One region of the Peribacillus sp. SRI_006 genome, then DNA from elsewhere that is predicted to be linked to it. Evidence: riboswitches for the same ligand, from Rfam matches in the RefSeq annotation. Region 1 holds a riboswitch; the other holds the start of a gene.

The links. A riboswitch is a leader RNA that binds a small molecule or an ion and turns the genes downstream of it on or off. The one in region 1 is predicted to bind thiamine pyrophosphate.
Region 2: linked by a shared signal. The riboswitch ahead of thiC (phosphomethylpyrimidine synthase ThiC) and the one ahead of tenA (thiaminase II) in region 1 are both predicted to bind thiamine pyrophosphate.

Annotation. Positions count from the first base shown of each region.
Region 1 covers NZ_JBYCZT010000002.1:36,228-51,502, forward strand. Annotated here, with positions in the region: gene AC2YHV_RS02510 (cobalt-precorrin-5B (C(1))-methyltransferase) at 1-725, shown strand, start outside; gene cbiE (precorrin-6y C5,15-methyltransferase (decarboxylating) subunit CbiE) at 709-1,923, shown strand; gene cobI (precorrin-2 C(20)-methyltransferase) at 1,916-2,623, shown strand; gene cobM (precorrin-4 C(11)-methyltransferase) at 2,620-3,396, shown strand; gene AC2YHV_RS02530 (cobalt-precorrin 5A hydrolase) at 3,393-4,517, shown strand; gene AC2YHV_RS02535 (cobyrinic acid a,c-diamide synthase CobB) at 4,534-5,925, shown strand; gene cobA (uroporphyrinogen-III C-methyltransferase) at 5,964-6,773, shown strand; gene AC2YHV_RS02545 (nitroreductase family protein) at 6,752-7,315, shown strand; gene AC2YHV_RS02550 (cob(I)yrinic acid a,c-diamide adenosyltransferase) at 7,330-7,866, shown strand; gene AC2YHV_RS02555 (cobyric acid synthase) at 7,879-9,396, shown strand; gene AC2YHV_RS02560 (HU family DNA-binding protein) at 9,570-9,842, shown strand; gene AC2YHV_RS02565 (hypothetical protein) at 9,999-10,154, opposite strand; gene AC2YHV_RS02570 (protein kinase domain-containing protein) at 10,913-11,641, opposite strand; gene AC2YHV_RS02575 (hypothetical protein) at 12,039-12,245, shown strand; TPP riboswitch at 12,357-12,488, shown strand; gene tenA (thiaminase II) at 12,622-13,305, shown strand; gene AC2YHV_RS02585 (ECF transporter S component) at 13,320-13,904, shown strand; gene AC2YHV_RS02590 (ABC transporter ATP-binding protein) at 13,917-15,275, shown strand, end outside.
Region 2 covers NZ_JBYCZT010000018.1:7,660-22,934, reverse strand. Annotated here, with positions in the region: gene AC2YHV_RS22995 (carboxymuconolactone decarboxylase family protein) at 1-12, shown strand, start outside; gene AC2YHV_RS22990 (spore coat protein) at 70-702, opposite strand; gene AC2YHV_RS22985 (DUF3231 family protein) at 1,123-1,632, shown strand; gene AC2YHV_RS22980 (hypothetical protein) at 1,720-1,890, opposite strand; gene thiC (phosphomethylpyrimidine synthase ThiC) at 1,913-3,694, opposite strand; TPP riboswitch at 3,830-3,944, opposite strand; gene AC2YHV_RS22970 (HAD family hydrolase) at 4,061-4,849, opposite strand; gene AC2YHV_RS22965 (histidine phosphatase family protein) at 5,001-5,546, opposite strand; gene AC2YHV_RS22960 (hypothetical protein) at 5,790-6,242, opposite strand; gene AC2YHV_RS22955 (zinc-dependent alcohol dehydrogenase) at 6,567-7,706, opposite strand; gene AC2YHV_RS22950 (glycerophosphodiester phosphodiesterase) at 7,867-8,796, opposite strand; gene AC2YHV_RS22945 (sensor histidine kinase) at 9,412-10,581, shown strand; gene AC2YHV_RS22940 (ABC transporter permease) at 10,643-11,476, opposite strand; gene AC2YHV_RS22935 (ABC transporter ATP-binding protein) at 11,499-12,266, opposite strand; gene AC2YHV_RS22930 (ABC transporter substrate-binding protein) at 12,648-13,637, shown strand; gene AC2YHV_RS22925 (TauD/TfdA dioxygenase family protein) at 13,667-14,560, shown strand; gene AC2YHV_RS22920 (DUF6241 domain-containing protein) at 14,712-15,275, opposite strand, start outside.

The sequences.
Region 1 (15,275 bases):
TGATTTTAACCACTGTACAGCAAACATTGGAAGAATTTAAGATCAATAGAGGGGTGAAAGTCGTCATCTCCGTACCCGCAGGTGAAGAAATAGCGAAAAAGACATTAAATGGCCGCTTGGGGATTGTGGGAGGCATTTCCATTTTGGGAACAAGGGGCACTGTCGTCCCTTTTTCCAGTTCCGCCTATATGGCAAGTATCGTCCAGGCTATCAGTGTCGCCAAAGCGAGTGGGTGTGAGCATCTAGTTTTAACGACTGGCGGGCGCAGTGAAAAGTATGCAATGGGCCTTCTTCCAGACTTACCTGAGGAAGCCTTTATTGAAATGGGTGATTTTGTGGGCTTCTCACTTAAGCAATGTAAGAGGCAGGGAATTAAAAAGGTATCACTGGTCGGCATGATGGGTAAATTCTCCAAAGTGGCCCAAGGTGTGATGATGGTGCATTCAAAAAGTGCCCCGGTCGACTTTGGTTTTCTATCGGAAATAGCCCAAAGCGTCGGAGCTGAAGATGATCTTGTTCTTGAAATCAAGAATGCAAACACAGCGTCACAAGTCGGGGATATGATGTCAGCCATTAATAACTTTGACTTTTTTAATAAACTATGTGAATCCTGCTGTCTCTCTGCCATTAACCAGGTGAAGGGCGGCATTGAAATGGAAACGGCGATTTATTCGTTGAAAGGACAATTACTGGGAAGGGCTGTTGGAATTGAGTCAATCGATTAAATTAATTGGGATAGGGGATAACGGTCAGGAAAGCTTACTGCCTCAATATGCCCAATGGATAGAAGAAAGTGAAGTGCTGGTCGGAGGTGAACGGATCTTATCCTTCTTTCCGAACTATTCTGGCAAGAAGATTGTCATAAAGGGCGGTTTGAAAAAGGTCGTGGAGCAACTGCAGGATGAAACTCGTCCAACGGTTGTCTTAGCTTCCGGTGACCCACTGTTTTATGGAATGGGAGGCTATCTTTCCAGCAAAATCAACATGGAGGTTTACCCATATTTCAGTTCGATTCAGCTTGCTTTCGCAAAAATGGGGGAAAGCTGGCAAGATGCCTTTCTCGTCAGCATTCATGGCCGCAGCATGAAAGGGCTGGCCCAAAGAATTGATGGGAAAGCGAAAGTGGCCTTACTTACAGACAGTGAAAATAGTCCTGATCAACTGGCTAAATATCTCCTTTCATTCGGAATGACTGAATACCGGGCATTTGTGGCTGAAAACCTTCAAGGAGAAGCCGAAGAATCTGGCTGGTATGAACTAGATGAAATGACGGAGCGGGAATTCTCTCCCTTGAATGTCGTCATTTTGAAAAGAAAATCAGAAGGTCCAAGCTGGTCCTTGGGGATAGAAGATGAAGAATTTTCGCAGCGTAAGCCGGACAAAGGCCTCATAACCAAAAAGGAAATTCGGGTACTAAGCCTGCATGCGTTGAAGCTAAGGAAAAACAGCATAGTTTGGGATGTTGGGACGTGTACGGGCTCAATGGCAATTGAAGCGGCCAAGCTTGCATCCGAAGGCCATATCTTCGCAATTGAAAAAAATGAGCCTGATTTAGAAAACTGTTATCAAAACCAACGTAAATTCCGTACCGATATAACGGCGATTCATGGAAAAGCCCCGCAGGGATTGGAAACTTTTCCGGATCCTGATGCAATCTTCATTGGCGGGACCGGCGGCGAAATGGCAGAGCTGATCAATACTTGCTGCAAACGGCTTAAAGTTGGCGGCAGGATCGTTCTGAATGCTGCGACGATCGAGAATCTTTACCGAGCTAATGAGGCATTTGCTGAAGCTGGTTTTCACACTTCCATCATGCATGCGCAAATCTCCAGAAGTAAGCCAATATTGGGAATGAACAGATTTGTACCTCTTAATCCGGTTTATATCATTACTGCACAACGAAAGGAAGACATGAATGAGTAATCTTGGTACATTATATGGCCTTGGCGTGGGCCCGGGCGATCCAGAGCTAATTACAGTAAAGGCATTTCGCGTGATTCAGGAATCTCCGGTCATTGCGTATCCAAAAAAAAGAAAAGGGAGTAAAAGCTACGCCCATCGCATTGTTGAAGTTTACATTCGTCCTGAAGAGAAGGAGATGCTGGGCCTTGTTTTTCCGATGACGAAAGATCAAGCCATCTTGGATCGGGAATGGAATGGAACGGTTGAAAAGGTTTGGCAAAAATTAAATGAAGGAAAAGATGTAGCTTTCGTTACGGAAGGCGATCCGCTTTTATATAGTACGTTCATACATATGATGAAATTGATGCAGGAGTTGCATCCTGAAGTCGAAATCAAGACGGTCCCGGGCATTTCTTCCTTTAATGGATCAGCGTCAAGGCTGGGCATCGCTTTGGCTGATGGTGATGATCATGTTGCGATAGTTCCTGCAAGGGATGATTATGAAGCGATGAAGAAGGCGATCGAAGATCATGATGCCGTGGTGTTCATCAAAGTGGCAAAGGTCATCGATTTAATGATTTCCGTTTTAAAAGATTTGGACTTACTTGAAAAGGCCTCGGTCGTAACCAAAGTCACTTCCGATGAAGAAGTGATTTGGAAAGTGAGTGAATTGGAAGGACTTGAACTAGAATACTTAACATTGATGGTGGTGAGAAAATGAAGATATATATTGTAGGTGCTGGCCCAGGAGATCCGGATTTGATTACTGTAAAAGGATTGAACATTCTCCAAACGGCCGATGTGATTTTATATACGGATTCATTAGTGAATGAAGAATTGATTGCTAAGGCAAAACCCGATGCTGAGGTGCTAAAAACGGCTGGAATGCATTTGGAAGAAATTGTTGGCATCATGGTCGATCGTGTTAAAGAAGGAAAGATGGTTGCCAGAATCCATACAGGGGATCCTGCCATGTACGGTGCAATCATGGAACAAATTGTCCTATTGAAGAAAGAGGGTATTGGTTATGAGGTGATCCCTGGAGTGAGTTCGGTATTCGCCTCAGCAGCGGCAATAGGAGCAGAGCTGACTATCCCTGATTTAACCCAGACACTCATATTAACGAGAGCTGAAGGACGTACGCCTGTTCCGGAATTTGAAAAATTACGTGATTTGGCTAGTCATCATTGTACGATTGCCCTTTTCTTGAGTGCGACCTTGACAAAAAAAATCGTTAAAGAACTTCAGGAAGCAGGTTGGAAGGATGAAACACCGGTCGCAGTCATTCAACGGGCAACATGGCCGGACCAAAAAATTGTCCGTACCACATTAGTGAACTTAGATGATGCCATGCGTCAAAACGGTATTCGCAAGCACGCGATGATTTTGGCTGGATGGGCTTTGGACCCTGACATCCATGATAAAGATGAATACCGTTCCAAACTATATGATGCGAGCTTTACCCACGGTTTCAGAAAAGGTGTTAAACCATGATCATTGAATTGAAAGAAGCGGAACTTGCTCCCATTAAACGGTCCCATACTTATGCGATCGTAGCGATTACAAAGCATGGCGTCGAGCTGGCACGAAAATTACATACCGTTTTTTCGAATTCGGATCTATATTACATGAGCAAGTTTGAAAAAGGGGACGAAGAGCATAAACAGATCCAGCTTTTTTCGGGCAGTGTCCGTATGCTATTGCCAGCTTTGTTCAAGGAATATAAAGGAATCATACTAATTATTTCTCTCGGGGCAGTAGTCAGGATGATTGCACCAATTTTGAAGGATAAGAAAACGGATCCAGGTGTCGTAGTCATTGATGATAAAGGGGAAAATGTTATCAGTGTACTTTCAGGGCATCTGGGAGGGGCAAATGAACTGACAAAGGAAGTGGCTGCAGCGCTTGACGCAAGAGCCATAATCACGACGGCTTCTGATGTACAAAAAACGATTCCTGTCGACTTATTCGGCCAGCGCTTCGGCTGGATTTGGGATTCAGCAGAAAAATTGACGCCAGTAAGTGCGTCCGTTGTAAATGAAGAGCATGTTGCCGTTGTACAGGAATCAGGGGAACGGAACTGGTGGCATTATGATACGGCTTTACCTGAACGAATTATCGTATACCCATCCATTGAAGAAGCGCTTCAAGCAAAGCCGCAAGCTGCTCTGGTCGTGACTCACCGCATGCTCAAGCAGTCGGAAAAGAGGATCCTGGAAAATGGAATCGTATATCGTCCAAAGGTCATCGCTCTCGGTATCGGATGCAATAGGGGAACGGAAGCTGCTGAAATTGAGCATGTGATTGCAGAAACACTAGCCGAATTATCATTTTCATTAAAAAGCGTTAAGGCTATCTGTACAATTTCCTTGAAGAAAGACGAACTCGGCTTGATTGAAGTAGTTGAAAAATACGGCTGGGAATTCGTGCATTATGAACCCGAAGAGCTTAATCAAGCCAAAATCGAGGCGCCATCGGATACAGTGTTTAAATACACGGGTGCATATGGTGTGAGTGAACCGGCTGTGAGGATTTATACCAAAGCTGAACAATTGGAGCTTGTTAAGAAAAAATCGGGAAACGTAACCATATCAGTTGGGATCATTCCTTTTTAAGGAGGAAGAAACAAATATGAACGATAGAAGACTGGTAATTGCGGGTACCGGAAGCGGGGTCGGAAAAACGACATTGACCATCGGAATCATGGCAGCCCTCCAGAAGAAAGGCTATACCGTTCAAGGGTTCAAATGTGGTCCTGACTATATTGATCCTACTTATCATACTGCAGTTACAGGAAGGGTTTCACGCAATCTTGACAGTTGGATGTTCGAACATGACACTGTCCGGGAAATTCTTAACAAAGCAGGTACCGGAGCTGATATATCAATCATCGAAGGGGTCATGGGCTTCTTCGATGGCAAAAGTCCGTTAGCCAATACAGGATCGACGGCTGAAATCAGCATCATCACGCAAAGCCCTGTCCTGTTGGTAGTCAATTGTGCCAGCATGGCTCGGAGTGCAGCTGCCATCGTAAAAGGATTTCAGGACTTTTCGACCGGTCCGAACATCATTGGGGTCATTGCCAATCAAGTGGGAAGTGTAGGCCATTACAAAATCGTCAAATCAGCCATTGAGCAAGAATGCGATGTACCGGTGCTGGGATTTATGAAGCGGGAATTGGATATTGATATTCCAAGCCGTCATTTAGGTTTAATTCCTGCGATTGAACGCGGGGAACTAAATCCGTTTTTCGATAAGCTTGCACAATTGGTCATGGAAACAATCGATATCGATCAGTTATACCGATTGTCAAAGACAGATCCCGTTTCCAGTGGGAACTCAAATATATTTCAACATCAAAATGAAAGTGACGTGTGCATTGCCGTCGCAAAAGATGCAGCCTTCAATTTTTATTATCAGGAAAACCTTGAGCTGCTTGAAGCATATGGGGCGAACATCAAGTATTTTTCTCCATTAAACGGGGATGAAGTACCATTGGATGCTGATGGTTTATACCTTGGTGGCGGTTTTCCTGAGGAATTTGCAGCTGAACTTTCCGGTAACGTGGATGCTATCAAATCCATCAGAAGCACCATAGAAAAGGGGATGCCGACTCTTGCGGAATGTGGCGGTTTCATGTTTTTGAGCAAATCGATTGAAACGACTTCCGGAGAAACGCATCAGATGGCAGGAATGATACCGGGCAGGATTAAAATGCAGAAAAAACTGGCAGCACTAGGATATCGTGAAATAACAGGAACTCCAGGCAATTTTTTGATCAACGAAATGGAGCAGGCAAAAGGTCATGAATTCCACTACTCAACATTTGAAGCGGATGCTGATCTTACACATGCTTATGAAGCCAAAGGCAGATTCGGTTCGAAACAAGAGGGGTGTGTATTGGACAACCTTGTTGCTGGGTATACGCACTTTCATTTTGCTTCCAATCCAACACTTGCAAAGAACTGGATTGATGCTTGCTTAAAACAAAAAAACAGATCTGCCCATGAAACTATCAACTAGTAAAAGGTATTTTTTGAAGCTTAAGAGGAGGCGCGAGCATGAAACCGGGAAAAGTTCATCTGGTCGGTGCGGGTCCCGGAGATCCGAAATTGATTACGGTATATGGACTGGAATGTATCCAAAAGGCGGATGTCATTGCATATGACAGGCTTGTCAATCCAGAACTATTAAACTATGCAAAAGAAGATGCAGAACTGGTGTATTGCGGGAAATCACCAGGGAAACATCATCTCATTCAAAATGAAATACATGAACTTTTAGTGGAGAAAGCCTTACAGGGGAAAAACGTCACCCGTCTGAAGGGTGGAGATCCATTTGTCTTCGGGCGGGGCGGTGAGGAAGCAGAAATACTGGCTGCAAACGGGATTGAATATGATATCGTCCCAGGAATCACAGCAGGAATCGCAGCACCGGCTTATGCGGGCATCCCGGTAACCCACCGTGAACATGCCTCAAGTTATGCCATTGTGACAGGCCATGGCCGTGATTACAAGGGGCAGGATAACCTGAATTGGCAGGCGTTGGCCCAAGGCATCGATACCATTGCCTTTTATATGGGAATTGGTAATATGCCGTTCATCTGTGAAAAATTGATGGAGCATGGCAGGGACGGTAAAACGCCAGTGGCCGTCATTGAATGGGGCACGACAGATAAACAAAGGACGATCACCGGTACTTTGAATTCGATTTCTTCGAAGGCTGTAAAAGAAGAAATTCAAAATCCGTCAATCTTTCTAGTAGGGGATGTCGTCCAATTAAGAGAAAAAATCCATTGGTTTGAAAGAGTGATTGAATCAGAGTCCATTATGGAAGGGAATGAGTTGGAATGTCCATCATTCAAGAATTGAAGGAACGCCGGGCGATAAGGAATTACGAAGAAAAAGAAGTGGAAGATCAAAAAATCAGGCAGTTATTGGAAGCGGCTACGTATGCCCCTAACGACCGATTGCGTGAACCTTGGAGTTTTTATGTAATCAAGGGAGAAGCGAAGCACCGTTATGAAAGTTTGGCAGAAAGGTATCTGCATGAGCGCTTCCCTACCAAACCAAAATTGATTGAAAGTTCACTTGAAGTTGTTAAGACGACACCGCTCATCATTGTCGTGACTTCTGATATTTTGCCGGATGATCCAGATTCATCCGAAGACAATGTATTCGCGTCTTGTTGCGCTGTCCATTCGATGTGGCTTGCCGCAAAAGAGCTAGGTCTTGGATTCGTTTGGCGGACTAGAGGAGTGGGTCTTGTCAGGGATGAACGCCTGCACGAATTTATCGGCTCACCGGATAACAAAAAAGTGATCGGCACCATTTTTGTCGGATACCCAAAAGGAGATCAACCGGTTCCTGCTACTAAAAGGACTTCATACATAGAAAAAACAGTTTGGTTATGAGGGTAGGTGAGTGAGTGGCACGCAGAGGATTAATGCTTATTTATACCGGAAATGGGAAGGGCAAGACGACTGCCTCATTAGGGGTGACTTTAAGGGCTATCGGCAGAGGAATGAATGTCAAATACCTTCAGTTCATAAAATCTCCAGAGCGTACATATGGGGAAGCATTGGCATTGGGAAAGTTAGGAGTTAAAATGGAACAGCTAGGTATTGGTTTCACATGGACCAAAACCCCGGAAGAGCATCGCAATGCATTGGCGTTAGCTTGGGAAAAGGTGAAACTTGCCCTTGCTGATCCGGGCATTGATTTACTTGTTTTGGATGAGCTGAACAATGCTTTAGCCATTTCCAAATTCCCGATTGATGATGTCTTGCCATTGGCTGAAGTCATCGATGCAATACGAAATCGTCCCGCTCATATGCATATAGTCATTACCGGCAGGGACGCCAAGCCAGAGCTTATGGAAATGGCGGATTTGGTTTCATCGATTGAGGCGACCAAGCATTATTATGACGAGGGTATCGGTGCTGTCAAAGGATTAGAGTTTTAGGGGGTGAGCGTAATGAAGGCACGATCCATCATGATACAAGGGACGTCATCCGATGTAGGGAAAAGTTTGATTTGTACGGCGTTTTGCCGGGTATTTTCCAATAAAGGATTACGTGTCGTCCCTTTCAAATCACAAAACATGGCTTTGAATTCTTATGTAACCTTGGATGGCGGTGAAATCGGACGGGCTCAGGGAGTACAGGCGGAAGCAGCACGGATAACGGCAACGACTGATATGAATCCGATATTACTGAAACCAAAGCAGGATATGGTTTCGGAAGTGATCGTTCACGGAAAACATTTTCTTGATATGAATGCAAAAAGCTATCGGTCCCAATTTGTCCAGGAAGCCATGCCCATCATCCGTAAATCGGTGGAAAAACTACAAGATGAATATGACATCTTAGTACTCGAAGGGGCAGGAAGTCCTGCTGAAATTAACCTTAAGGACCGGGATATTGCAAATATGCGAATGGCTAAACTCACGGATGCGGCTGTCATTTTAGTGGCCGATATTGATCGTGGTGGAGTATTTGCGTCCATTATCGGGACACTTGCCTTATTGGATAAAGAAGAACGAGATAGTGTAAAGGGGATCATCATCAATAAATTTCGTGGCATGCGTGAATTGTTGGACGATGGCATTGAATGGGTGGAAAAGGAAACCGGGATTCCGGTCCTCGGGGTGCTGCCCTATCTAGACGTGAATATTGAAGCGGAAGATTCACTTGCCCTCTCTTCCTTACGTTTTAAAAAACCTAAAAAGGCTGAGTTTCCGATCGATGTAGCCGTCCTGAGATTTCCGCGGATCTCCAATTTTACAGATGTGGATCCTTTTTTCGACGAACCGGGAGTAGGTGTCCGACTTGTTAGCAGTGTCCATGAGTTAGGTAATCCCGATCTGCTAATTTTGCCGGGTACAAAAAACACGATGGATGATTTAGAGTGGTTGAAACGTATGGGATTTGATCGAGCCATCGATGAACGGCGGAAACAAGGAACGATGATCTTCGGCATATGCGGCGGTTTTCAAATGCTAGGGACTAAACTTTTCGATCCTGATGCTATCGAGGGTGATGGTGAGAACGCAGAAGGGCTTTCGCTTCTTCCGGTGGAAACCGTCTTTCAAGCAGAAAAGAAGACGGTACAAATGGAAGGTGTCCTTTCTGCTGGGATAATGGAAAGTCAAATGAATCTTAACGGTTTCGAAATACATTTAGGCAGAACGACATTGAAGTCACAAGTAAGGCCCTTTCTATTATTGAAGGATGGAAGAGAGGATGGAGCCATTTCCAATGACAACCAAGTTATGGGAACATATCTCCATGGAATATTCCATAATCGCTTGTTCACTAGATTACTGGTTAACCAAATTCGACGGAACAAGGGGTTGGATGAAGTGAAAGAAAACGTTCAAAGCGACTCGGAGCGCAGGGAGGAAGCGTATAACCTCTTGGCTTCCCATCTGGAAGAAAACATTGATATGGATACCGTCTATCAATGGCTGCAGCTCGAAACTGCAGAAAGTTGAACAAGAGTCAGACCGTGCTTAGTATGTTGATCAAGGCCCTTTTATCTGCAAGAAAGATCAATTTTGAGCTGCAATTCCTTTTATTTAGCCATAATAAGTGACAGAGGCATACAAGATATGTTATGTTGTCTTCTCTACATATTTTATACAAAATAAAAGGATGAGGTGTTCATATGAATAAAACAGAATTAGTGAGCAGTGTTGCAGCACAAGCTGAACTGACAAAAGACGAAGCAAAAAAAGTAGTGGATGCATTGTTTGAAACAATCACGGCTACACTTGCTAAAGATGAAAAAATCCAATTAGTTGGTTTTGGTACATTTGAAGTGCGTGACCGTGCTGCCCGTACAGGAAGAAACCCGCAAACTGGCGAAGAAATACAAATTGCAGCTAGTAAAGTACCTGCTTTTAAAGCAGGAAAGGAATTAAAAGAAGCTGTAAAATAAAAGGTGAACGAAGAAAAAAACCTGGCGATGAAATATGCGCCAGGTTTCAGTTTGTAGACAAAAGGGGTTCGGAATTAAAAAATTCTGAACCCCTTTTGAAATTCCCTTTGAATTTTCGCCTAAAGTTAAGAGATTGCGGCTCTACGGGCCCACATGTTAGGCCATTTTTGTACCTCGCCATGTCCAATTGACCATCTTCTTTAAATTAATGGCAGCTCCCATTTTACGAACCAAATGGTTCGGTGGCACCAGTTGATCTAAAGTAATCATTTCAAGTTGATCTCGCTGAATAGAATCATGTTTAGAAAGCATTCTCATCACCTCAAGTTTTAATAATTCTATTTTAAAACAAAAATGACTCCAGGCAAAAGTGTTCTATCTAAAAGGTAAGACAAAGTTGATTGGAGCGGGTGTTCGAGACTCCTGCTTAGAAAAGCGCGTCTAGTGGAGACCTCGCAGGCGAAAGCCGAGGGCCGACCGCCCGCGGAAAGCGAGTGCCCTACGTTCCAATCAACGTCCAAATTGTACAAGCCATAAAAATAGACAAACTCGATTTTCATCGAGTTTGTCTACAGTCTGAAACCTGGCGATGAAATATGCGCCAGGTTTTTTGTTTACTGACTGATTCGAAAAACAGATAATATATACCGAATGTGACTCAGAAATGGAAAAGATAAAAATCGACTTTGTCATCTATTCGTATATTGCAAGAGCCATTTGGAGTTTCATAAATTGAAGGGATTAGGGCGTTCCCATGACCAACAATGAAAAAAGCCGAATGAAGCAGTAATGGACTGTAACACAAATGAAAAAAAATTATAGTACTTATTAATAAGGTTTATACTGTGACTATGTTAGGCTAAATGAATAACAGGCTTTAAAACCAAAATAAAAGAGGTGAAAGAAATGCTGAAGAAAATAATGAAAAAAATCAAACAGCTTTCCCAAGGCAGCAGTGAGCGAAGACATGGGCATTATCGCCGAGGCAGCAGCAGCAGCAGCCGGGGGTACAAAAGGTATCCCATGAGTGGAAGTGACCGCTACAAGAGAAAAGGGCGGGGCAGCAGCAGCTAATTCCAATTCTTTGACTTCAATACAGCCTTCAGGTCCATTGAGATTTCTTTAATATCTGAGTAAGGTTCTTGGATGCTTAATAACCTTTTCAGTAAATGCACGGTTTCTTTTTCTAACGAAAGCTCTTCTGTCCAAGGAAGTGCTTTTTTACTTTTGGAAGCGTACGTCGTATAAAGTACATATAGAAGTATTTCCCCCAAGTCGTAAAAATCCTGCCTTTTCAGCTGCAAAATGGATTCTTTTGCGAGGTTGGCGGAATTGATCATCTTGGACAAACCAAAGTCTATCAAAATGGGCTGATGGTTCTTAAGTAGAATATTCGGTATACGTAAATCTTGATGGAAAATGTCATGCTCATGTAGATAACATACTAAATCGACCAGCTTATCCAGAAAATATAGAGACTCTTTCTCATTGAACGTTAATTGATTCGAGAAAATATGGTCTTCTAAATTATTCCCTTCTATGAAATCCATCACAAAATAAACATTTCCATCTTGCGAAAATTTCTCGTGAAATTTAGGGATATTTCTGTGGTTTAACATTCGTAATATGGAAATTTCATTTTCAAACTGTTTCAGCTCTTTTTTGCTGCGGCGTTTACTTTTCCGGAGCTGTTTGATCACTATATTTTCATTCTTTTTCAAATCATTGCAACGATAAACAATACCGTAGCTTCCTGTTCCGATTACAGCTTTTACCTCGTAGCGGTAATTCAAAACCACACTCTTTTTTAAAGGAATATCCACAAAAAATTGGTATAACTTTCTAAAGGAACGAAAAATTGAAACTTTCCTCACCACTTTCATCTATTCAAGTCAAGAACAAAAAAAGGCCGTTATTAATTAAGCTGGAAATATGAATGAACATGGATAGTTTAACACTGATTTTTGATAATGCGGTAATGAAAGTCATTTCTTCGGGGCGATCTTTTGATAGTTCACAATTAAAAATAAATTTTTCCTATAATTTCACATTATGAAATTATATGGTTTTTAAAAATATTAAGTTTACTAAAATGAATTCATAATAAATGAGTAGGAGGTGATGAGGTGGATGGGCGCGAGTTGAGAAGTTGCTTTGGGAAATCCCTAACCGGCGTCACAATAGTGAGCTGGTTTGATGGAAAGTTCAAAAGGGGATTACTGTGAATTCATTAAATTCACGAGTAAAATTGCAAAACTCACGAGTAAAGCAGCTGAATTCACGAGTAAACCGGCAAAACTCACGAGTAAAACAGTAGAATTCACGAGTAAACCGGTAAAACTCACGAGTAAACTACTAACTGAGCTCCCTTTGATCAAATTCTTTGAAGGCTACGGGAAATGAGGGGATGGAGGATTGAAAGTTTAGTAACCCTAAATCAAGAAAACTTTTCTAATACGTTTGACAATTGGATTTATCGTGTTAATATAAAGGCAAATGAATTTAATATACAATTTGTACCACTAGGGGTGCTTTATAGGTAAAAGTTGATTTTTTACCCACAAAAGCTGAGATTAAAGTATGACTTTAAGACCCTTAGAACCTGATCTGGTTTATTCCAGCGTAGGGAAGTGGGGTCTGGAACAATACGTTTCTGTATTTTTCAAGTACAACCACTTTCTTTACGTTTAAGAAAGTGGTTTTTTGTTTGCAAAAAAAGGGGGATAAAAGGTTTTTTTTCGTAACATTTCTTGAAAAATATTATTTGGAGGTAATGGACATGAAGTTTTCAGAGGAAATTCGTCAGGAAGCTGATCATATTTGGGAAGCTAGTTTTAATCACCCGTTTGTTGCAGGAATAGGAGATGGCACATTGCCATTGGAGTGTTTCCGCTATTATGTCATGCAAGATGCCTATTATTTATCCCATTTTGCCAGGGTTCAAGCTTTAGGGGCAGTCAAAGCTACAGATTTACATACAACAAGCAGGCTTGCCGGCCATGCACAAGGAACATATGAAGCGGAGTTGAAGCTTCATGAGAATTTTTCTGAGAGATTAGGCATCACAAAAGAAGAACGGGATAATTTCAAACCTGCCCCGACTGCTTATGCTTATACTTCCCACATGTATCGTGCGGCTTATTCGGGACATTTAGGGGATGTTATTGCAGCTATCTTGCCGTGTTACTGGCTGTATTATGAAATAGGTGAAAGACTGCAAGGGTGCATTCCGGAAGAGCCGATTTATCAAGAATGGATAGCGGCTTACGGAGGGGAGTGGTTCCGTACTTTGGTGGAAGAACAAATTGCCAGGCTTGATGAAATTGCTGAAAAAGTGACAGACGAAGATAAGGAAAGAATGAAAGAGCATTTTATCCTCAGCAGCCAATATGAATACTCATTTTGGGAAATGGCTTATCGTTTAGAGACATGGCCTGTGCATAAGGAAACACTAGAAGTATAAAGGGGAATGAAACAATGAAAAAAGGATTGAAATTAACGGACATATTGGTCACGATCGTAATTGCGGTAGCATTTGGAATCGTTTATATCCTTTGGGGTTCGATTTATTATTCAGTTAAACCATTAGGGTTACATCTGGATCAACTTATTTATGGAATGTGGTTTATAGCTGGCCCCGTCGCCTTTTTAATTTTACGGAAACCGGGTGTGGCACTTTTGGCGGAGATAGCTGCAGCTTCCGGGGAGTTCTTTCTTGGTTCACCATGGGGGCTGACCGTACTGTTATATGGGGTGGTACAAGGTTTGTTCGCGGAACTGGTGTTCATGGCGTTCAAATATAAAAAATTCAATATGCCGGTGGCCGTTTTAGCTGCGATAGCTTCCTGCCTGGCATCAGTTATCATGGATTTTGCATACGGGGAAATAGGTGCGCTTTCAACTTGGAATCTATCGTTATTCATGATAGCGAGGTTTGTGGGTTCCATATTCTTTGCAGGAGTGACTGCCTATTATCTAGTTAAAGTCCTGGAAGCAACAGGAGTAACTAATCTTGTGCGTCCGGTTTCAAATAAAGATTATGCAGAACTGGATCAAAAGTAGAGGTTGAGGGCCATGGAACCAATCGTTTCTGTTGAAAAGTTAAGAATGAAATTTCCCGGTGATGAATCTTTGATATTCAAGGACCTATCATTATCGTTCGATCAAGGAGAAAAAGTGCTATTGTTGGGACCATCAGGATGTGGTAAGTCGACTCTTTTACAAGTGTTAAGCGGATTGATTCCGAATTCCATCGAAGTACCGATGAAAACGGAGAAATTGAAATGCCCTTCTTCGTGGGGGTATGTTTTTCAAGACCCTGATAGTCAGTTTTGCATGCCATTTGCCGATGAGGAAATTGCCTTCGTCCTTGAGAATCTTTCCGTCCCTAAAGAAGAAATGAAAGAGAAGATTCAAAATCATTTCCGTAAAGTAGGATTGAACCTGGGCCATACAAGTATTGAAACATTATCAGGCGGGATGAAACAACGTCTGGCAATCGCTTCAGTATTGGCCCTTGAACCAGAAGTGATATTTTTAGATGAACCAACCGCCATGCTTGATCCGGAAGGAACGAAAGAAATCTGGGAATTGTTGATGGAAGTCGGACGAGACAAAACGGTTATTATCGTCGAGCATAAAATTGACCATGTTTTAGAATTCATCGAAAGAATCGTGCTTTTTAACGATGATGGTCAAATCATAGCTGATGGTCCAAGAGACACCATTCTTTCACTATATAAAAATGAAATGAAAGAACATGGAATTTGGTTCCCAGGTGTTTGGGATGAATATATACAGCAGTATGCACCGATTCGGGAACACCCATTTACAGATGATTCACCCCTTATGGATGTGCAAGGATTTCGCGGTTTTCGGAATAAAGAGGAGAAAATCATGATTGAAGAGCTGAAGGTCCATTCAGGTGAATGGATTGTAATCAGGGGTGAAAATGGCGCGGGGAAGAGTACTCTTTTGCATGCACTGATGCAGTTCATAAAAACGAATGGTAAGTATGAATTATTGGGAACACCGATTAAAAAGGTGAAAAATCCAACGGATCATATGACGTTTGTCTTTCAAAATCCTGAGTTTCAGTTCGTTGCAAATACTGTATATGAAGAGATTGCTTATTCATTGCGAATTGATAAAAGGCCGCAACAAGAAATAGATGAGAGAGTCCGCTCCTTGCTTAAAGTGTTCCGCCTGGAGGCACATCGGGATAAACATCCGTTTCAATTATCAATGGGTCAAAAGCGTCGCTTAAGCGTAGCCGCCTCAATCGTAATAGACAAAAAAATCATTCTCCTGGATGAGCCAACCTTTGGCCAAGATTCGAAAAATACCTTTGCATTACTGGAAAGGTTTGAGGAATATCGAAGACGCGGAATAACAGTGATCATGGTAACTCATGACGATCATATTTCAAAAAAC
Region 2 (15,275 bases), on a different contig from region 1:
ATGAAACAATGATAAAGAAGGGATAGGAGAATCAGTCCTATCCCTTCTTTATGTTATTAATAACTGCTTTTAATGACTCATGTTGTTGTTATTTCCTTGTGCGGGGGCATACGAATTCATCATTTGTTGCATATCCTGCTGTGCAAGCTGCGGAACTTGGTAATAATGATGTTTGTTTTGATATATCGAAATCTCATAGGCCATTTCAATGCAGTTCGGAACGGAATCTGCAAATACGCGGCGAACCACCGGATTCGTTATTTCAAGCGCTGCCATCGCCTTCATGGATGCCGCAGACTTAACAGCCGCAAGCATCAAGCCTGAAATGCATTCATCCGTAATTTCCGATACGGATTGCAAAGGTTTTTTTGGCTGGGTTGGTGTCAATCCATATATAAAATCGTTACCTTGATTCATTTTGTAGCTCTGAGTTGGTTTAGAAGGATCCTGGCCCGTTTGGAAGCACTCCAATGAAATATTATATTCATCTTGGATGAACTGATATTGACGATCCAGAATGTCGAGTAATTCCTGATCTTGGACATGCTGACGCAAAAGAGTATACGTGTTTAAAGTACCGATCGCTCCCGACAGCACTTCATGTACATCGAATACTTCGTGACCACCGTGATTCAATTGTGGGGGGATAGCACCCGTTTGCATGTTCTGGTGTACTTGACCTTGTTGATATTGGTTTTGCATTGTATTTCCCTCCTCATTTTATCAATCAAGCGAACACGTTTAGTATGTTAAACCCCAACCGGATTATTCAATCTAAACTCTTCCAAGAAGACCAATAAACTGCTGCATCATTTTTTCTGTATAAAAAAATCGTGGCGCTTTAAACTATAAACACTTTATATACATGGGAGGATTTCTAATGACACATCAATGCTTCTATTGTAGTGATGTCACGGAAGAAAAAAAATCCATATAGTAACATTTCAAATTACTGACACGGATAGAAACGAAATGCTGTGTGATGAATGTTATCAAGAATGGCTGCAAGGAATAAAAGGGTAAGCATTAAAAGCCCTCTAACATTTCCCAAACACCAACGATGCATGCTTGGATGAATTCAGGGTAACTTAAATTCGTTAATGAATTTCAAGGAGGATGGTTATGGGAATTTTAAGCGGAAATCCGAAAGATGAGCCTATGCATTACGGAGAGGTTTTTGGAACATGGGCATTTCTAACAACTACAAAAGGGTTGATTGCCTGTCATCAAACCATGCTTAATCATACTGGCGACAAAGACCTGCATAAATTGCTTGTTGAAGTGATCTATCAAGGGAAACAGGAACATGACCAACTTGAATCATTATTAAAAGAAAATAACGTAGGACTGCCTCCCTCACCACCTGAAAGGCCTAAAGCTAATTTGGAGGATATTCCCGTCGGGGCACGTCTTCAAGATCCTGAAATCTCCGCTTCAGTATCAATCGATATTAATGCAGGATTAGTTGCTTGCAGCCAAATGATGGGTCAATGCATCCGCGAAGATATTGCACAGATGTTTGCGCAATTCCATACCAACAAAGCTGCATTGGGTGCTGACTTCCTAAGATTGAATAAGGAAAAAGGATGGCTTGTCCCTCCTCCCCTTCATATCAATAAAACAAGTATGTAAATAGTAATGATAGATCCCCTTAATCATGTTTTGTAATCGAATCAACATGATTAAGGGATTCATTCCAAAAGGACGATTAAGGAATCATTACCATTGAAGACTTTCGATCAAGTGGCACTTTGTACATTGTTGACTATAATCATTTTTCACAAATTCATGGTTGCAATTCTCCCGAAAAATATTCAGCTCCCTTTTCAGCTGCTCCAATTGAGTTTCCAACTGTTTCATTTCAACTTTTATCTGGATTACCCGATTCATCGAATTCTCCCTCTCGTCGGAATCATTGATAGATTTCCCCATCCGTTTTCCTAAATTCATTCGCTTTTTCTTTAAGCCCTTCATCAATTACCGACTCAAAGCCCAGACCCTTTTCCTTCGCCAAATCACGGATGTCCTGAGAGATTCTCATACTGCAGAATTTCGGTCCGCACATTGAACAGAAATGGGCTGTTTTGGCACCTTCTGCCGGAAGAGTTTCATCGTGATATTCAACCGCCCTTTCAGGATCAAGGGAAAGATTGAATTGATCTCTCCAACGAAATTCGAATCTAGCCTTCGAAAGGGCATCATCCCGTTTTCTTGCCTGCGGATGGCCTTTTGCAAGATCAGCTGCGTGTGCTGCAATTTTATAAGTAATGACCCCTACCCGAACATCCTCTTTATTCGGAAGTCCCAAATGCTCTTTCGGTGTCACATAGCAAAGCATGGCCGTTCCAAACCATCCAATCATGGCAGCACCAATCGCAGAAGTGATATGGTCGTATCCAGGAGCTATGTCCGTCGTCAATGGTCCCAGGGTATAGAATGGTGCTTCTTGACAGACTTCCAGCTGTTTATCCATATTTTCTTTAATCAAATGCATCGGTACGTGACCGGGTCCCTCCACCATGACTTGAACATCGTGCTTCCAAGCAATCTTCGTCAATTCCCCAAGTGTTTCCAATTCCGCAAATTGTGCCTCATCGTTTGCATCTGCAATGGATCCCGGACGGAGACCGTCACCTAATGAGAAAGAAACATCATACGTCTTCATGATTTCACAAATCTCTTCAAAGTGTGTATAGAGAAAGCTTTCTTGGTGGTGGGCCAAGCACCATTGTGCCATGATGGAGCCTCCCCGGGAAACAATCCCCGTAACTCGCTTTGCTGTCATTGGGATGTATCGCAAAAGCACACCAGCGTGTATGGTGAAGTAATCGACACCTTGCTCAGCCTGCTCGATTAATGTATCCCGGAATACTTCCCAATTTAAATCTTCCGCGACCCCATTCACTTTTTCCAATGCTTGATATATCGGAACCGTCCCAACAGGCACAGGTGAATTCCTGATAATCCATTCCCGCGTCGTGTGAATATTCTTTCCTGTGGAAAGATCCATTATGTTGTCTGCACCCCATCGTGTAGCCCAAGTCATTTTCTCCACTTCAGCTTCGATCGATGAACTGACAGCTGAATTTCCAATATTCGCATTTATCTTCACGTGAAAATTACGTCCGATGATCATGGGCTCACTTTCAGGATGGTTAATATTTGCCGGAATGATAGCCCGCCCGCTAGCTACCTCTTCCCTTACAAACTCAGGGGCTACATTTTCCCTGATCGAAATGAACTCCATTTCTGGAGTAATGATCCCTTTGCGGGCATAATGGAGCTGGGTTACGTTTTTCCCTTTCACCGCACGCAATGGTTTTCTTTTCAATCCCGGAAAAACTTCGGCATTGGATTGTGACTCCACTTTTCTATATCCGTTATCTTCCGGCTTTATTTCACGCCCTTCATACTCTTCAACATCTTCCCGTTCCAGAACCCAGCTGCGTCTAATCGGGGCAAGGCCTTTATGAATATCAATCGGATATTCTGAATCCGTATAGAAGCCGCTTGTATCATATACACGTAAAGGCGGATTCTCCTCTTCGCCGAATGCCCCTGTCGTCGGACTTAGCTCAATTTCACGCATAGGTACTTTAATATCGGGTCTAGATCCCTCAACATACACTTTTTTACTTCCGGCAAAACTGGACATAATTGAAACGTTCATGTCATTTACTGAATTACTCTTCATGATTTCATTTCTCCTTTTTAAGTTCATTTAAAAAGGACAAAATCCAATCCATTTCGCACGAAAAAGCCAGGTCTCATATTTAAGACCCGGCTAACGTTAGTATGACTACAGAAATGACCAGTTGAAAGGTCATCGTTAAGTAGATTCTAACTTCCCCACGCTGGTATGAACCAGATCAGGTCCTGAGGGTTAAGAAGCTTAAGCGCTTCTCTCTCAGCCCAACTTTTATTGGACACCCCTAGTCTGAATAATTTAATTGATTACAGGGTAACTATATCTCACCCTTTTCATTCTGTAAATAATTTAAAAGACCTAGTATTTTCTCTGCAATCATCTAAAATTTGTTATTTGGAGGAGGACCGCCAATTAATTCCCCAGGCCCCCAAGGATAGGGAAAAGCTCCTCTAAATGCGTGATTTCGTAGGTTGGAATCACTTCATTCCGTTCCTTATCATGGCGATTTATCCAAACCGACTTTATGCCTACCCGTGATGCTCCAAGGATATCGGTCATTAAATTATCGCCGACCATCAATACTTCATCCTTATCTAGCTCCATGATTTCCAAAGCATGCTCAAAAATGGAGGCATCCGGTTTACCTCGTCCAAATGCGCCTGAAATCACGATTTGGTCGAAATAAGGAACCAGTTCAGGCGTTATTTCAAGTTTGGTATTTTGCAGCTCAGGAGATCCGTTCGTAAGCAATAGCAATTTGTACTTCCCTTTTAATTCATCCAGAACACGGAATGTTTCTTCATAGATAAATGGCTTTTTGCGTCTTTCGGCCGGGAAACGTTCTGCCAGTTCAAGCCCAAATTCCGGGTCATCGATCCCTAATGCCTTCAAGCCCCTCGTCCACGCTTCTTTCCGATAAGCCGGTACAATCCCGGCCATCTTCCGGAATTCATCATGATCATCCTGAAAATTCCCCCATAGTCCCTCAAATGGGTTGATTCCGATCATTTGAGTGAATGCATATGTATCGTAAGAAGAATAAAGATCACGCGCTTCCTTCCGCACCGCTTCTTCAAACTCGTCGACATTCAGACCATATTTCTCCTTGGCAACTTCGCATGTGGCCACAAAAGCCTCTTTTACACTTTTCTGATCCCATAGTAATGTATCATCTAAATCAAAAAAAACTGCCTTCAGCAAAATGTCCACCCCTCTTTCCCCAATATTGAATTCGTAAAAATTACACTATTACAATAATAAACCACAACCAATAAAAAAAGAATAACTATTCGGAAAATGCATGTCTCTTTCTTCGCAAAATGGCTTACCTTTTCCGGTGGGAACCATATATTCATTTCCCTTTTCCGCTTTCAAATACATACAATTTTCCATTTCTAGCAATCTTGAACTTTGGACCGGTGAACCCCCGTCGGATCAGCTCTTTCCTCATATATACCATGAGGGCGGCATGACTCACGATCAGAACATTCCTTTCCCCCTTTGCAAAGACTTCATCCAATACTTTATTGATTCTTTGCTCAGCAAACTTAATTTCCGCCCTTGTCTGCTTGTTGATCACCGAGCAGCAGCGAATCCAGATGGCCCAAAGGATGAACGGCAGCTTAATCCTTCCTCTCAGAGGGGGAGAAGGTATTTCCCGCAGCTCCTCCATCCGATGAACCGTGCCTGGAAAGATGTGTTCCGCTGTCTTGACGGCTCTCGACATATCACTGCAATAACATTCCTGCCATTCCTCCACGCCTAATAAAGTCGTTCCATAAATAATATCCGCTGCATCATAGTCCACAAACCATTGCTTCATATCATCCGCCGTCACAGATTTCCCAGTAGGAAATTCATGTGCCACCTTAAAATGCCGTACCAAACCAATTTTCATATATTCTCCTTTTTATCTTTTAAAATATTCGTTTCTATTTCTTATAAAAGCCCTTAACAATATATTAACCTATGTAAAGCAATATAATAAATGCAAGTTGAAACCATTAAAAACCTACTGAGCGCCCCTTGTGTATGGTTAAAGGTTCTCACAGATTGTGTCACTGCAAGAATTTGATTATCATAAGGAAAAATATTATGGCCATATGTAAAAAAGAGAAAGCATATCGCCTTCTCCTTTCGTTTAATCTATGAATTGGAGTTCTGTTATCGTACATCTTTTCCTGAATTTATATTTCCCGCTCAAATCACTGAATTGATAATCATTTAGGGATTTCCCCAGTTGTTCCTTTAGTCTATCCGCCGTGATGGATTCCTCAACTGTCTCTTTCCAATTTTCATTTCCCATTATCTCTTCGAACGGAATGGTAGTCAGGACTTCATCATATATCTGGATGCTTTGATCGATGCCGAAGCTGCCATAGATACTGCCATTTTCATCGGCAAAGATATGCTCCGATTCCAATTCTTCCACCAATACTTCCAGATATCCCTTTGCCTTAACAGGCTTGATGGCAATCTCCGCTTCTGCCTTTACAGGTCCCAATCTTTTATCGCTGATCTCTATCGTCAATTTAACGTGAACGGGGGGATAACCAAACCCTTCACAAAGTTCTGCTGCCGAGTTATATACCATCTGAACATCCTCCTTTTGTCACTATCATTATATAATATAAATACTCCATTTCCTTACCAAAAACCCTTATTCAAGTTCACTTGGCATATTCTCCTTCATCAATTGAAGGGTCAGTCGTCACATTTCCGGATTCCCCTGAAACGAATCCACCCATTATAGTAAAAAAATCAGTGTAAACCTGATTTCTTCGGTTCAAAGGCATAACTATCATTCATATTTCAAACCTCTTTTATACGTTTATCCATAATACACCATTAACTATTTATGAACATAACCAAAAAGTCCAATGCAACTCCATGCATTGGACTTTTTATGAGCTTCAGATTACGGCTTTAGCACCACTTTAATACATTCATCTTCATGATCGTTAAAGATTTGATAAGCCTCACTCGCTTTTTCGAGAGGGACTTTATGGGATATGATTTCCGTGGGGTCGAACTTTCCAGCCGTGATTTCATCAAAAAGCTTTGGCATGTAGTGAATGACTGGTGCTTGTCCCATTTTCAGGTTAATGTTCCGCTCAAATATATTGCCTAATGGGAACATATTATATTTCGAACCGTATACGCCAGTCAGTTGAATCGTGCCGAATTTACGTACGGCGTTAAGGGCAATCTCGATCGCACTTAACGTTCCACCCTGAAGTTTCAGCTTTTGCTCAACCGCCTCAAGCGGCGATTTCTTCCCATCCATTCCCACACAATCTATGACCACATCGGCACCGCCAGAAGTGATTTCCTTAATGTAGCTGCCCATATCGTTATATTCATCGAAGTTATACGCCTCTACCTTATTCATCCGTTTAGCCTTATTGAGTCTATAAGGTAGATTGTCGATGGCAATGACCCTTTTTGCTCCTTTCATCCAAGCGAACTTCTGAGCCATCAAGCCAATCGGCCCACAGCCCAATATCGCTACCGTATCATCTTTATTGACGCCAGCGTTCTCTACACTCCAATATGCGGTTGGCAGCACATCGGACATGAACAAAAGCGACTCATCTTCTAGTTCGCATGACTCTGGAATGACAAACGGCATGAAGTTTCCATATGGTACCCTTAAATATTCTGCCTGCCCGCCTGGATAGTTCCCATATCGTTCCGTAAAACCAAAGTACCCACCTGTATCCACCGCTTCATTAGGGTTGGAATTATCACATTGACTCTCCATATCATGTTCACAATAATAACAGTGCCCGCAAGAAATGTTGAAAGGCAGGACAACCCTATCCCCTTTTTTCACCTTTGTCACTTCCGGACCCACTTCTTCGACGATGCCCATCGGTTCATGGCCAATGACATAATCTTTATGCGTCGGCAAAGCCCCCTGATATATATGGAGGTCGGACCCGCATATAGCTGTTGAAGTCACCCGGACGATAATATCATCCTTTTCCTGAAGTTTCGGATCTTCAACCTGTTTTACCTGTATATCTTTTGCTCCTTGAAAAGTTACAGCCTTCATAATCAACCTCCTAAAATTTTCTTGATTTATTTTATATACCCGTCCGAAAGACTACTAAGCCTATGGACATCTAATTTCCCCAAGAATTAATCGCCCATTATGCTGCACCTGGATGACAAAAAAAAAAGCCCCGGAAACCGGAACTCACATTTGAAACCATTTATTTAATAACTTTATTTCCATTATCTTTGTGCTTATACTCACTTAGTACCTCGTTGAACACATCGGGATAATTCGTAAACAGCCCCGTTGCACCCCACTCAAGCGCCTTTTTCATATCGGCTCTTTCATTTACTGTATATGGATGGAATTGGAGGTCATGGTTTCGAACCATCTTCACATATTGTCCGTCAACTTTACTGAAGTTCGGGCCAACGCCAACTGCATATTCCTTTATGGATTCCAATTCTTCATCGGAAATGGTTGCTTGGGTCTTGTATGAAAAAAGTTGCACAAGAGGTAACTTTGGATTCAAATCATGAACCTTCATAAGGCTTTCTTTACTGAACGATTGTATTAATACATTGTTTGTACGGCCCTTCGAATCCACCATTTTATATTCTTCCAGAACCTGCAGAAGTTCTTCTTCCATCCCTGGATACACATCAGGGGACTTTGTTTCGATATAGTAATTGGCCTTCTTTCCAAACTTCTTAAAGACTTCTTCAAGAGTAGGGACCTTTAACCCTTCATATCCCTCTTTTGCCAATTGTGGATATTTTTCATTGAACCAAGTACCGGCGTCCAGTTTCTTGATTTCTGCCAGCGTTAAATCCTTCACAAGTCCAGTACCATTCGTTGTACGATCCACTTTTTCATCATGCATTGCTACCAATCTACCATCCTTGGTCATTTGAAGATCGATTTCTATGTAGTCGCCTTTCATTTGTTCTCCCATTTGATAAGCGGGAATGGTATGTTCAGGTGCATAACCAGAAGCTCCCCTATGTGCGACATTCACAATTTTCTTCTCATGAATAGATGAATTGGAATGACTTCCATTTGCAGCGGAGGCCCCCATTGAAGTAGCCTGCAATATAAAGGCCGCACTCATCATACAAAAACCGAATTTCTTTAGATTCGTTTTCATTTCCCTCTCTCCCTCCTATTATTACCATTATTTTAAAAGGGGAATGTGAATCTACAGCGAATATAATGTAAAGAAATAATATAGTAGTTAAAATGGTTAAAATAACCTATCAAAAGCAGGGCATTCATGCAGTTCGTTCTACCCAACCAAAAAGTTGTATGAAAACTTTATTGTTTGATTAATGATAAGAAGCCTCCTAAAAGCCTCTTTTTCTAAAAAAAATATAAAATATTTCTTGGCATGTACATATTGGAATAGTAGAAAAAAACGACCGTCCAAATGATTATAACCAAATATTTCCAAACCCTCCGCATTTCTTAACTCCTTACTCCGCTTTTATGCAAGTCATGCTTCTTATTCAAACAATTTAAATCTTCCATACCTATAATAAACCAAACTTTCAGACGATAAATCTCATATATTGGAAAGTACACACCTTTCCCTTTCCATAATATAGATACAAAGGTTATCGATGACAAAATCTATCTTTTTCTGATTTACAAAAAACTAGTATCATATTACTATTAAGCAAACAGAATATTAATACTAAGGGGAATTATGTTAAAAAATTATCAATATTATCAAAACAAACACCGATTTATACTGAAGGCTTTCATGGCAATGATATCCTTTTTACTATTAGTTGGGATTTCTGTATCACCTATAAGTTGGAAAGATAATCCCTACGAGATGACATTACAGGTCATTTTAATATCGGGGATGATAATTTCTCTGTTATTTTTCTTAAAAACAGAAGTCAATTTTTATAAAACCCTATTCATTTTCTTAATTACTGTTTATTTTTATAGCAAATTTTGGATATTCCCGGATACTGCCATCATGCTGGCCTTATTTGCTATAGCACCCTTGTTTCCCATTTTTCTCTTTGATAAGATCGGGTTTTATATTGTGGCCAGTTTAAATATCTTATTAGGTCCCGCTTCCATCTTGATCATTTCAAAAACGGATCTTCAACACACTTATGAATATGTCGCTTTGGATAGTTTCGGCAACACGCTTAATTTCATCGCTATACAAATCATATTGGTATTCGTATTCATAGGAACCAATAATAGGATGGAATCCAATAATGCATTTCATAAGGAAATACAGCAGGCCAAGCAATTGAACTCAGTCGGACAGCTAGCTGCCACCATTGCACATGAGATACGTAATCCGATTACAGTCGTTAAAGGGTTTGCCCAGCTATTAGATCAAGAGAAGGAACTGAATGAAACGGAAAAATTTTATGTACAGACCATGCTTACGGAACTTGAATATACACAAGTGATTATCAATGACTATTTGTCTTTAGCTAAACCGCAAACGGATAATGTACAGGTCATTCCTTTAAATGATGAAATCCAAAAGATTTCCGACCTATTGACCAGTTTTGCCAATAATCGCAACATCGGCTTTCTTCTCGATTTCCGTGACGACCTGCACATTAACATGAATCCCATCGAGCTTAAACAGATACTGGTCAATATCATGAAAAATGGAATTGAGTCAATGAACAAACCCGGATTCATCAAGGTGGAAACAGAGCAGGAACGCACTATGGCAAAAATACGAATAACGGATACAGGAATAGGTTTATCAAAAGAGCAGCTTGAAATACTTGGCACCCCATTTTACTCGCTTAAAGATAGGGGGACCGGTATCGGCCTGACCGTTTGTTATTCCATCGTTCAAAAATACAAAGGGAAAATCGTGGTACAGAGCGAAGTGAACAAAGGAACATCGTTCACCATTTATTTGCCCTTATATAATAAAATAGATTAAACATACATACCTAATAAGAAAAAGGATGACCACCCATCACCGGGCAGTCATCCTTTTTCAATTACGCTTTAAAGCTATCTTGCCATTTCAGAAAATGATTTTCTAAAAGGCGGACAAACGAGTCTGAGATTTTACCAGCGAGGGCAAATATGATGATGCCTACGAATACGACGTCCGTTTGCATGAATGAACGGGCATCCTGGATCATGAAGCCCACCCCTCTATCCGCACCAAGCAATTCAGCGACGACCAGGCACATCCAAGCCGCACTTAAGGCTAAACGGATACCAAGTAATATGTTAGGCAATGCTGCCGGAATCATGAGCTTCGTTATTTGTTCCCGACGGCTAAACTCCAAGATTAGGGCAACATCGTAGAGTTTTTTATCCACATTCCGAAGACCCAAAAAAGTTTGTAGATATAGAGGAAAAAAAGCACCTAAAGCAATAAGCAGCACTTTTGATAGTTCACCAAACCCGAACCACATAATGAATAAAGGCGTGATCGCGAGTAAAGGAACCGTTCGTAACATTTGAATGCTTGGGTTAAGATACTCTTCGGATTTTTTTTGCATCCCAACGATGACACCAAACAATAAGCCTAAAAACCCACCTAAGGCAAAGCCTAGAAAAGCCCGCGTTAAACTGATCTGTAAATGCATGCCCATTTCCCCCGACTGGACGAGATCAATGAACGTCATGACGATCAAGAAAGGGGATGAGAACAATTGGGCAGGCAGGATGCCAACCGAACCTAATGCTTGCCATGCAATCAACACGACAACGGGAAGGACCGAACCCCGCAATGCCGATTTGGCAAGTTTGGATTGTTTTGTCGTTTCCCTTATGACAAGGTGCTTGTTTTGTGCAACGGTCTGTGTAGACATAATTTTCATCCTTCCTTTTTCAAAAATTCAATTAAATGCTCCAATCTTCCACCTCTGCTGGATGATGTTCAAGTTGTGTTAATATGACGGACCTGAATTCCTGGAACGCTTTGCTTGTTCGGGTTCTTGGGTATGGCAAATCTATCGGAACGATAGCTTTAATCCGTCCAGGCTTTGCATCCATGACGACCACCTTCCTCGATAAAAAGATGGATTCATCAATATCATGGGTGACAAGCACCATCGTTGTCTTATTCCTCTCCCATATTTCCAGTAAAGCCTCTTGAAGATGCGTTCGCGTGAATGCATCCAATGCACCGAATGGCTCATCCAGCAATAAAACTTCAGGATTACGCAATAAGGCCCTGGCAATGGCAACACGCTGTGACATTCCTCCGGATAATTGGCGTGGATACGCCTTCTCAAAACCTTTTAGTTTAACAAGTGATATCAAATCATCCACCCTTTTTCGAATGTCCGGTTTCTTTAATGGAAGGTTACCTGCAATATTCTTCTCCACGTTTAGCCATGGAAATAATCGGTGCTCCTGAAAAATGAAACCACGGTCTTTTGATGGGGCGCTAACCTTAAGATCCCCTGCCATGATCGTGCCATCAAAGTCTGAATCAAGTCCTGCGATCAACTTTAATAATGTGCTTTTCCCGCAGCCGCTCGGACCAATGATGGTTACGAACTCACCATTGTTGACGGTCAGATTTAAATGATCCAAAACATGGACACTTTCATTCTCATTCTTAAATGTTTTGCTTACCTGATTAATTTCTAATGTCGCAACCAATCCCCTCACCCTTTCTCAAATAAAAAAAATAGAGATCCAGCAATAAGGCACAAATTGTCCCTTTGCTGAATCTCTAGTTAACTAGTCGATTCAATATTTCATTTTATATTAACTTATCGATTATTTATAATCAACACCTAATACCAATTTATTTTATCGGATTAATCGTAAAAAATAATTGACAGATAATTCTAACAGCTGTTAAGATGCATTCATACACAAATCCGCTTCACACTGGAGCCAATTAAATAAAGGTCATGTGAATCAACTGGACTACCGGAGATTCAATGAAGAGTAACCAAGCAAACTCTTCGTTGAATCTCTTTTTTGTCATTAGTCTGGCTATCCAGATGTGTATAGCTGTAAAAAAGGAGGAAATTCATGAAGGAATATCGTAAACATCTAACCGCAGTACTACTTGCCATCATTAGCATCGCTGTATTGACAGGCTGTAATTCCGATGCCGGCAAAGCTTCCGGGAAAAGTGATCCACTGAAAGTTCATATTGCCTTAAATGGCAAGATGGGACCATTGGTCATTGCAAAGGAAAAGGGATTGTTCAACGAAGAGTTTTCTAAACTGGATGCTCAAATCGAATGGAGTGAATTCCAGAGTGGTCCCCCGCTTTTGGAATCCCTCGCTTCCAATCGGGTTGACCTGTCTTTTTTAGGGGATGGTGCACTGATTGCCGGCATTGATAAGAATCTGCCATTCGAAGTGATTGCACAAACAGGACGGGGTGAGTCATCTGTCCGGATCCTGGCTCAAGCAGAAGGAAACATAAAGAAGATTGAAGACTTAAAAGGAAAAACGGTCGGCGTTGCCTCGGGGACAACGGGTCATGTGTATTTAATCAAGGCATTGAAAGCCCATGGCTTAACGACTGATGACATTAAACTCATCAATTTGCAACCAGATGATGCTCAAGCGGCTTTTGAAACCAAAAAATTGGACGCCTGGGCAATATGGAACCCTTATTACCTTAATAATATTGAAAAAGGGAATGCTGTCGCACTTAAAGTAAAAGGAAAAATATTAGCTCCTGGTGCAATCATTGCACGTAAGGGCTTTGCCGAAGAGCATCCTGAAATTGTCGAGGCCTATTTAAAGGTTTATAAAAAAGCAGCCGACTGGCAAATTGAGAATCCAGATGAAGCATCTGAAATTTATTCCAAAGAAACTAAATTGCCAGTGAGCACCGTAAAGACAATAATAACGGCCGAAAAACCAAATATCTTCTTTACCGAAGATGCCATCAAAGCACAACAAGAATCCATCGATACTTTAGCTGGTGTGGGTTATATCAAGAAATCATTTAATTTTAAAAATCAGATCAACAATGAATACATTGATGAAGCCTTTAAAAAATAAAAAACTAACCTTACAGGAGGAGATTGATTATGACGGAAACTAAAACACAACAATTGAAAGTGGTACCGGTAGCAGGAAGGATTGGAGCGGAAATTCAAGGAGTGCAATTAAGCGGAGACTTGGATTTAACTATTTTCAATGAAATCAAACAAGCGTTAAACGATCATAAAGTCATATTCTTCAAAGGTCAAAATCATTTGGACGATGCCAGCCAAGAAGCATTTGCCAAACTATTGGGTGAACCTTATGCACATCCTACAGTACCGGTCAAAGACAATACTAACTATATTTTCGAGCTTGACTCCGAACGCGGTGCTAAAGCAAACCATTGGCACACTGATGTCACTTTCGTTCCAGAGGTTCCTAAATACTCTGTTTTAAGAGGGGTGACCATCCCTGATGTTGGCGGAGATACAGTTTGGGCCAATACGAATGAAGCATATGAGGACCTGCCGGATGGATTGAAGAAATTAGCGGACGGACTATGGGCAATCCATACAAATGAATATGATTATGCTCAATTCAAACCAGCCGAAAACATTGATGATGAGGTTAAAAAGAAATATCGTGATATATTCGAATCGACCATTTATAAAACAAGGCACCCAGTCGTTCACGTACACGCCGAAACCGGAAAAAGGCATTTGTTATTAGGTGGCTTTGCTGGTAGAGTGGAAGGCTATACAACAAGTGAATCCGAAAGATTATTAAGCATCTTCGATTCATACGTCACGCGCTTAGAAAATACCGTGCGTTGGCAATGGAGTGAAGGCGACGTGGCCATTTGGGATAACCTAGCCACGCAGCATTACGCTATTGCCGATTACGGGAACCAGCACCGCGTCGTTCGCAGGGTCACAGTAGGAAAAGACGTTCCCGTAAACAAGGAGAACGAGTCCAGCAGACTAATTGTTAAGAAATAAAACTCCTGTATCGAAGGTAAGCTTCCATTACTTGACTGCCCCATAAGCGAATGAAAACATTCAAACGGCCTTATTGCAGGAAGTTTGAGTGTTTTCTTTATTGAGCAGGACTAGCCAACTCGCCCTTTGGCATTTTCAGTACTTTGTCCCCTCATTTAAAATTAACTTCAATGAATTCAACCTCTTCTGCCCGACTTAATGTTCCATGGGCTTTTCCAACGGTGCCTTCTTTATCTTCCCAAAAGAAGTTATGGTCCTGAACGATCGTGCTAAAATCAAAGTCTCGCCACCGGGCAGCGATGGACAGCAATCTATCTCTATGCTGAAAATCACTTGAATCCACTATTTTATAAACTTCTTCTATAATCTTAGGGGACATCGGTATAGCTCCCCATTTATCTTGCGAGCGAACCTTTTGATGAGTCATTTTATGCATGACGTCCATGACTTCCGTTTCGGTTGAGCCCTCATCAAGTCCCGTTTCAAATTCAATCCCATCATATATCGCCGTTTTCGCTTCAAGTTCCGCAGCTTTAGCTTTCGCTTCCCTTTTGGCTTCGATTTTTTCATCTTCTCTTTCTCTTTCAATTTGTTCTTTGGCTTCCCTGGCTTCCATTACGAGTTGAGCTTTTTCGTACTCATTGGAGTTCTCCATGATTTTAAAGGAAGCAACCCCCACCCCGAATAATGCAGCAGCAGAGATTCCACTAATAAG